Regions from separate parts of the Nitratireductor sp. L15S-10 genome, predicted to be linked through region 2. Evidence: predicted binding sites of a transcription regulator. Region 2 holds the regulator's gene; the other holds the start of a gene.
The links. The regulator PhoB, encoded in region 2, activates phosphate uptake and scavenging genes when phosphate is short. The targets are predictions, from matches to a motif close to TGTCATNNANCTGTCAT.
Positions count from the first base shown of each region.

Region 1: P2W41_RS01980 (DUF2794 domain-containing protein) is a predicted target of PhoB. The motif match lies at 2,595-2,611, and genes of this name have one in related genera.

Region 1 covers NZ_CP120674.1:405,026-409,235, reverse strand. The annotation lists gene acnA (aconitate hydratase AcnA) at 1-1,169, shown strand, start outside; gene P2W41_RS01985 (DUF1223 domain-containing protein) at 1,343-2,107, shown strand; gene P2W41_RS01980 (DUF2794 domain-containing protein) at 2,624-3,007, shown strand; gene P2W41_RS01975 (GNAT family N-acetyltransferase) at 3,014-3,586, opposite strand; gene P2W41_RS01970 (Bax inhibitor-1/YccA family protein) at 3,673-4,210, opposite strand, start outside.
Region 2 covers NZ_CP120674.1:683,764-687,973, reverse strand. The annotation lists gene P2W41_RS03330 (sigma-70 family RNA polymerase sigma factor) at 1-185, opposite strand, end outside; gene P2W41_RS03325 (NepR family anti-sigma factor) at 191-397, opposite strand; gene P2W41_RS03320 (response regulator) at 601-1,395, shown strand; gene P2W41_RS03315 (DUF1328 domain-containing protein) at 1,526-1,693, shown strand; gene P2W41_RS03310 (hypothetical protein) at 1,784-2,110, shown strand; gene phoB (phosphate regulon transcriptional regulator PhoB) at 2,197-2,883, opposite strand; gene phoU (phosphate signaling complex protein PhoU) at 2,921-3,631, opposite strand; gene pstB (phosphate ABC transporter ATP-binding protein PstB) at 3,654-4,210, opposite strand, start outside.

The sequences.
Region 1 (4,210 bases), 280 kb from region 2:
ATTCCGGTCCGCTTCCGGCCCCGGTCTCCAAGACCATCAACGACAAGGGCCTGATCGCCGCCGGCGTTCTCTCCGGCAACCGCAATTTCGAAGGCCGCATCTCGCCGGATGTGCAGGCCAACTATCTGGCCTCACCGCCGCTCGTCGTCGCCTACGCGCTCGCCGGTTCGGTGACCAAGGACCTGACCAAGGAACCAATCGGTCAGGACAAGGACGGCAACGACGTCTATCTGAAGGACATCTGGCCCTCCAATCAGGAGATTCAGGAGTTCATCCAGAAGAACGTCACCCGCGATCTTTTCGAGAAGAAGTATGCCGAGGTCTTCACCGGCGACGAGAACTGGCAGGCCGTACAGGTGCCGGAAGGCGAGACCTATGCATGGGACGACAAGTCGACCTATGTGCAGAACCCACCCTACTTTGTCGGCATGAAGAAGACGACCGGCGATGTGAGTGACATCAAGAATGCGCGCATCCTCGGCCTGTTCGGCGACAAGATCACCACCGATCACATTTCGCCCGCCGGTTCCATCAAGGCACAGTCGCCAGCCGGCAAGTACCTGATGGACAATGGCGTGGGCGTGGCCGACTTCAACCAGTACGGCACGCGCCGCGGCAACCATGAGGTGATGATGCGAGGCACGTTCGCCAACATCCGCATCCGCAACCACATGCTGGGCGAAAACGGTACCGAAGGCGGCTACACGATCCACTATCCCTCCAAGGAGGAGATGTCGATCTACGACGCAGCCATGGAATACCGCAAGGAAGGCGTGCCGCTCGTGGTCTTTGCCGGCGGCGAATACGGCAATGGCTCCTCGCGTGACTGGGCTGCCAAGGGCACCAACCTGCTCGGTGTCCGCGCCGTCATCTCCGAAAGCTACGAGCGCATCCACCGCTCCAATCTGGTTGGCATGGGCGTCATTCCCTTCGTCTTTGCCGACGAAGGAACGAGCTGGTCAAGCCTCGGCCTGAAGGGCGATGAGACCGTCACCATCGACGGGCTGGAGACCATCAAGCCGCGCGCCACGGTGAACGCGAAGATCACCTTTGCCGACGGTTCGGTCAAAGAGGTTCCGCTTCTGTGCCGTATCGATACGCTGGATGAGCTTGAATACTTCAAGAATGGCGGCATCCTGCAATATGTGCTGCGCGACCTGGCCGCCTGACGGGGCCACGCAGACGCGATGATCAGACCGCCGGCGGAAACGCCGGCGGTTTTTTTTCGCCTGAAGACGCTCCGCCAATCGGCTCACCGGAACGTGACTTCTTGTTGAGGCTCGCTCGCTCCTATAGTTCTGAAACAAAGCAATGTTCGCTTCAATTTCCACACGGAGAGCGCATGTTCCGGCTCTGGACACCAGGCCATTTCACGGCACTGGCTTTAGGCTTACTCGCCGCCATTGGCCCAGCGGAGGCGGAGAACACGGGTCGCCCGATCGGTGTTGTAGAACTCTTTACGAGCCAGGGGTGCAACTCCTGCCCTCCAGCGGACGCGGTTCTCGATGAGCTCGCCTCCCGTAAAGATGTCGTCGCACTCGCCTATCACGTCGACTACTGGGACTATTTAGGCTGGCGCGACGCACTCGCACGCCCCGCCAATTCTGAACGGCAACGAAAGTATGCCGGCACCCTTCAGAAGAGTTCGGTTTACACCCCTCAGGCTATTGTCAACGGCCACCGTGATATGAATGGCGCCAATCGAGCCGAGGTCATGTCGACGCTTGAAGCGCTGGCAGGAACGGCAGCTGGGCTCCAGGTGGATCTGTCTCTGGAAGACACGGGTGACAGCATCATTGTCAGCGTTGGCTCATTGCCTGAAGGCCTTGAGGACAAAGACATCAGCGCACATCTGGTCTTTGTGGATTATACACCAAAAAGCACCGTGGAGATCCGAGCCGGCGAAAATCGCGGGCGCACAATCCAGTATCGCAACGCGGTCAACCGCATTCAGACCATCGGCATGTGGGACGGCACCGCCAGGAAATTCGAAATGCCCAGGTCGGAGCTGATCCAGAAGGGCAATGGCTGCGCACTGCTGCTCCAGCGTGTCGATGGAAGTGGCTTGCCCGGCGCAATACTTGGCGCCATTGCACTCGACCCATAACACCCGCCAAAGGTTCACCGATGAAAGGCTGGTCCCAAAAGAAAAACCGGTGCTGACTCATTCAGCACCGGCTGTATTCCTTTGGGACCGTTGCCTTGCTCGGGCGTCCGAGAGTTGGTTCGATCCGGTCATGACCCCGAGGGCGGGGGGGCTTGGGGTTTTCGGGATCCGTGTCCGGACCGAACCGTCTCAGGCAACGTTCGGATCGTTGCGGCACAATGGGGCGTGAGCTTGAACAAAATGCGGCAAGAAAAAGGCACGCCATCACCAATTCCGACAAACGGTCCCGATTTGTGACTACCGGCTAAGAGATGAGGCTTGCAGAGCACGTATTCATACGTCGGCAAAAGATGTGGACGGATATAACCACTCCGATACCCCGGTCATCAAGAAGGATGACGCACGCCCGCAGGCCCCGTCGCGCCGCCCATCACGGGTCTCGGCAATGTGGGCTTGCAATTCCGTCTATGGCGGGCGAATCTTCCCTTGTCACCAAATCGTCATGAGGTATCGCCAATGACCGATTACGGCAGCGCCAGGGAGGATAGGGAAGGGTCCGGGATACTGATCCCGCTGCACGAGGCACGCAGGGCACGTTCCGACCTCCCCGTAACCTTCGAGCGGCGCGAATTGGATCAAATTCTGCGCATCTATGGCCGCATGGTCGCCGCGGGTGAATGGCGTGATTATGCCATTGATCATCTCAGGGACCGGGCCATCTTCTCCGTCTTCAGGCGAACCAGCGAGGTCCCGCTGTTTCAGATTGTCAAAGACCCCAAACTGACACGGAAGCAGGGTGCCTACAGCGTCATCGCTGCCACCGGCGCGATCCTGAAGCGCGGGCATGAACTGGCCCGTGTCCTGGCGGTGTTCGACAAAAAGCTGAAACTCGTTACCTAGACGAAGTCAGCGGACGGTCTCACCGCGAAACAGCCGCTCGGGAACAGACTGGGGATCAGGTGGCGCACCGTCCCCTTCGTTGAGGGCCAGTTGCATGAAGACCGTGTCGAGCCAGCGGCCGTGTTTGAAACCGCTGCCACGAAGAACGCCGGCATCGCGGAAACCCGCGGCCCGATGCAGCTTCACCGAAGCGCTTTCTTCCGAACCATCCCCGATAACCGCAACGATCTGGCGAAATCCGCGTTGCTCGCACGCTGCAATCAGCGTCTGGAGCAAACGCCGCCCAATGCCACGCCCCTGTGCCTCCGGTGCCAGGTAAACCGAATCCTCGACCATGAACCGATAGGCCCGCCGCGGGCGAAACGGCCCTGCATATGCGTATCCGAGAACGCCACTTCCATCTTCCGCAAGGATATAGGGATAGCCGCTGCGAATGAGCGCCTCCATGCGCTCAAGCATTTCTGCCTCGCCTGGCGGTTCGAGCTCATAACTTGCCGTTCCCTCGGTCACGGCTTGCGCGTAGATGCGGGCAATGGCTGAGACGTCGTGCGGGCTTGCGGGGCGAATGGCGGGTTTCATGAAAGCTCGAAGATCGTTCTGGAATGACGCAAAAAGGGCGGCCCGAAAGCCGCCCTTTCATAGCACTGTTTCAGGCCCCGTGCGCACTACTCGCGATTGCCGAGGAACTGCAGCAGGAACATGAACAGGTTGATGAAGTCGAGATAGAGACGCAGCGCACCCATGATCGCCTTGCGACCGGAAACGGTGGCGTCGTCACCCTCGTAATACATCTCCTTGATCTGCTGGGTGTCGTAGGCTGTGAGGCCCGCAAACACCAGAACGCCGATCACCGAAATGGCGAACTGCAGCGCCGAAGAGCCGAGGAAGATGTTCACGATCGAGGCAATGATGATGCCGATCAGACCCATGAACAGGAACGACCCCATGCCCGAAAGGTCACGCCTGGTCGTATAACCCCAGAGCGACAGTGCGCCGAACGAAGCGGCGGTGATGAAGAAGGTGCGGACAATGCTCTCGCCGGTGAACACCAGGAAGATCGTCGACAGGGAGAGACCCACCAGGGCTGAATAGACCCAGAAGGTCGTCTGCGCAGCTCCGACGCTCATGTTCTGAATGCGGAAGCTCAGGAAGAACACCAGCGCAAGCGGTGCGAGAATGACAACCCAGCGGAAGGCGCTGGCA
Region 2 (4,210 bases):
GTAAAGAGCCACGCTTTCAGATTGGTGCCCGGCTGGTAGCTGGCCTGCTTGTCCCAGGCTTTGACGAGCGCCTCCTGAACGAGATCATCGGCCCGGTCGGCGTTCTTTGAAAGTGAGACCGCAAACGCGCGCAGGCTAGGTACGGTGGCCAGAAGATCGTCACGAAAGCCAGGATATACACTCATCGATATCAATCCTTGTTCCCGGCGGTCTTGGCACTGCTCTTCTGTTCCAGCTGGTTGAGAAGATCGCTGAACCGGTCCGGAATGTCTTCCGTTATCAAATCATCGTAATACTGCCTGAGCTTGCGCCCGATCTCGGAGTTTGCGCCAAGAGGATCGCTATCCTTTCCGCGCTTGTCCGGGCCCCGATGGGTGTTGGGTTTGCCGTAATTCATGCCCTGTCTTCGTCCATATAGTCTGTCTCCCAATGAAGCGGGCGCAATTGAATTGGCCCGCGCCACCACTCTTCCATAGCAGGCAAAACGCCGCCGAGCAGAAAACGTTCCCTCCTTATGGAACATTTTCCCGCAACACGCGTTTTCACCATCATAAATATGCATTGTTCCCATTGCCACATTACGAGGGAGACCTGAAATCCATGACTTTGTCAGCGCGTATCGCACCGCATCTTCCATATCTGCGGCGCTTTTCCAGAGCCGTGTCTGGCTCGCAAACGAGCGGTGACGCCCTGGTGGCCGCGGCGCTTGAAGCGCTGATCGCCGACACAAGCATTTTCCCCGAAGCATCAACGGACAAGATCGCGCTTTTCAGGCTTTTCACATCGCTTTTCGAAACGCTCGATGTGCCGATCCCCGAAAGTGCACCGACGTCCGCATGGGAACAACGCGCTTCCAGAAATCTGTCGTCGCTCGCCCCCCGCCCACGACAGGCGTTCCTTCTGGTGGCCGTCGAGAACTTCCGACCGGAAGAAGCGGCGGAAATTCTGGAAACCGATATGAACGGCATCAACGCGATGTTGCACGAGGCCAGCGAGGAGATATCCCGCCAGGTGGCCACCGACATCCTGATTATCGAGGACGAGCCGCTGATTGCCATGGATATCGAGGAGATGGTTGAAAGTCTCGGTCATCGCGTCGTCGGCAATGCCCGCACCCACAAGCAAGCCGTCGAGATGTTTGCAAAAACGCAGCCGAAAATGGTCCTCGCAGACATCCAGCTTGCAGACGGGAGTTCGGGCCTTGACGCAGTGAACGAGATTCTCGAAGGGGCCACCGTCCCCGTGATCTTCATCACCGCCTTCCCGGAACGATTGCTGACAGGTGAGCGCCCTGAGCCGACCTTCCTCGTCACGAAACCGTTCAGCCCGGAAATGGTCAAGGCGCTAATCAGCCAGGCGCTTTTCTTCGACCACCAGGCTCGCGCGGCCGCCTGAGGCATCAGAAGCACCGGCTTCATGAGAAAGGCCGCCTTCGGGCGGCCTTTTTTGTTTGCCGGTTTTCTTTCTCCGGGAACCAATCATCGTGGATGGACGTTTAACAGCCATAACTAAACGGAGAGACAGAATGCTTTACTGGGCACTTATATTCCTCGTCGTCGCACTCATCGCCGGCGCCCTTGGTTTTGGCGGTATTGCAGGCGCTTCCGCGGGGATCGCACAGATCCTGTTCTACATCTTTCTCGCCCTTCTCGCGATTTCCCTGATAATGGGGCTGCTGAGAGGGCGTGGTTAAACAAGTACGAAAGACGTAAACGAATGCGGCATCCGACGATGCGGACCATCCATGGCTTCCGCGTCGGGCAGACAGTGAAAGGAGAACGCCATGGAACATATCGCTGCGCTTCTTCTGGTTGTCGGCTGCTCCGGCAACATGGCTGAATGCCGCGAACTTCCCGCCCCCGCTCCGGTCTATGAAACGTTCGAGGAGTGCGAGGCGGAGAAGCCCATCTCCATGCGTGAGCTTGAAGGCGAGGCCCCGCGGGTGATGGCAACGTGCGTCTTTGTCGATCCAGCGCTCGTCTATGATGACGCGGTGCTGGAATGGGACATCACCAAAGACGGAAAGCTGACAGCCTCGCTGGAGCCGGCCACAAGCTTCGCCGTTGCTCAGAACCAGCATGCTCGCCAGAAGAATACCTTCACCGAGTAATCACACTACGGCTTGAACAAATAACCCCGGCATTTGCGCCGGGGTTATTTCCAGGATTTTCGACAGGAAGTCGAGATAAGCGGAAGTCACGCCTCTCGAATGGCGTAGCCAGCTCCGCGAATGGTGCGAATCACATCGGGGAGCCGCCCCTGATTCACGGCTTTGCGCAATCGGCCCACATGAACGTCGACAGTACGCTCGTCGATGTAGATCGTCTCCCCCCAGACATTGTCGAGCAACTGGCTGCGCGAGAAGACACGGCCGGGATGCTGCATCATGAATTCGAGAAGTCGAAATTCGGTCGGGCCCAGCCGGATTTCATTCTTGCGCCGATAGACGCGATGCGATTCCCGATCGAGCACGATATCGCCTACAGAGAGAACCGTTGAGAGAACCTCAGGTTTGGCTCTGCGCAAAAGGGCGCGCACACGCGCCACGAACTCCGGCGTCGAAAATGGCTTGACCAGATAGTCGTCGGCACCGGTGGAAAGCCCCCGAACGCGGTCGCTTTCCTCGCCGCGCGCTGTGAGCATGATGATGGGAAGTCGTTCGGTTTCAGGCCGCATGCGCAGCCGGCGGCACAGTTCGATGCCTGATACAGCCGGAACCATCCAGTCCAGCACTAGCAGGTCCGGGACATTTTCCTGCAACCGCACTTCAGCTTCATCGCCGCGTGAGATCATCTCGACCTGATAACCCTCGGCTTCCAGATTGTATTTCAGCAGGACGCAAAGCGGTTCGTCGTCTTCAACGACCATGACCTTGGGGGCAATCATGGAAGGCATTCTCCTAAAGTATTGCTACGGCCGATCAGGCATCCGCATCGACCGTCATCTGTGTTTCATCAAGCTTCGGCCGCTGGACCGGAAGCTGTTCCCCCGTCACCACATAATAGGCATTCTCGGCGATATTCGTCACGTGATCGCCGATGCGTTCCAGATTCTTCGCGCAGAAGAGAAGATGCGTACAGGATGTAATGTTGCGCGGATCTTCCATCATATAGGTGAGCAATTCCCGGAACACCGACGTGTACTGAATGTCGATTTTCTCATCGTCGTCACGCAACTGGATCAATGCTTCGGGCTCGCGCTTCACATAGTGCTCGACCACAGCGTTGACCTGTTGCAGCACCAGGCCCGCCATAGCATCTATGGAATGAGCAAGTGTGCGCGGCGTCGCGCTCTGGCCGACCGCACTGACACGCTTGGCGATATTCTTCGCAAGGTCGCCGATACGCTCCAGATCGGCGGCCATGCGAATGGCACCGACAACGCTGCGCAGATCCTGTGCCATTGGCTGGCGCTTGGCGATCAGCGTGATGGCGCGCTCGTCGAGGTCGCGCTGCTTGGCGTCCATGATCGTGTCATCGGAGATGACGCGCTGCGCCAGTGCGGTATCGGAATGAAGAAGGGCACTGGTGGAGGCGCGGGTCATCGCACCGGAGAGATCGCCCATGTCGCGAATGAGGCGGTCGATCTCACCGAGTTCCTCATCGAAGGAGCTGACTGTGTGCTCGCCCATGATCTGGTTCCTTATCTGTGCGTCAGCCGAAGCGACCAGTGATGTAATCCTGAGTGCGCTTGTCATCCGGATTGGTGAACATCTTGTCCGTCGGCCCCTCCTCGACAAGGTTGCCCAGATGGAACATGGCCGTGCGTTGCGAGACGCGCGCCGCCTGCTGCATCGAGTGCGTCACGATGACGATCGTGTAGTTCTCGCGCAATTCGTCGATCAGCTCTTCCACCTTCGCGGTGGCGATGGGGTCGAGCGCCGAACACGGTTCGTCCATGAGGATGACTTCCGGCGACACCGCAATGGCGCGCGCGATGCACAAACGCTGCTGCTGGCCGCCGGAGAGGCCCGTGCCGGGTTCATGCAGGCGATCTTTCACCTCGTTGAAAAGCCCCGCCTTCTGCAGGCTGGATTCGACCACTTCATCCAGCGCGCTCTTTGAGGAGACCAGACCGTGGATACGCGGCCCGTAGGCGATGTTCTCGTAGATCGACTTCGGGAACGGGTTGGGCTTCTGAAAGACCATTCCCACGCGGGCGCGCAGCTCAACCACGTCGACCTTCGGGTCGTAGATGTCCTGCCCGTCAA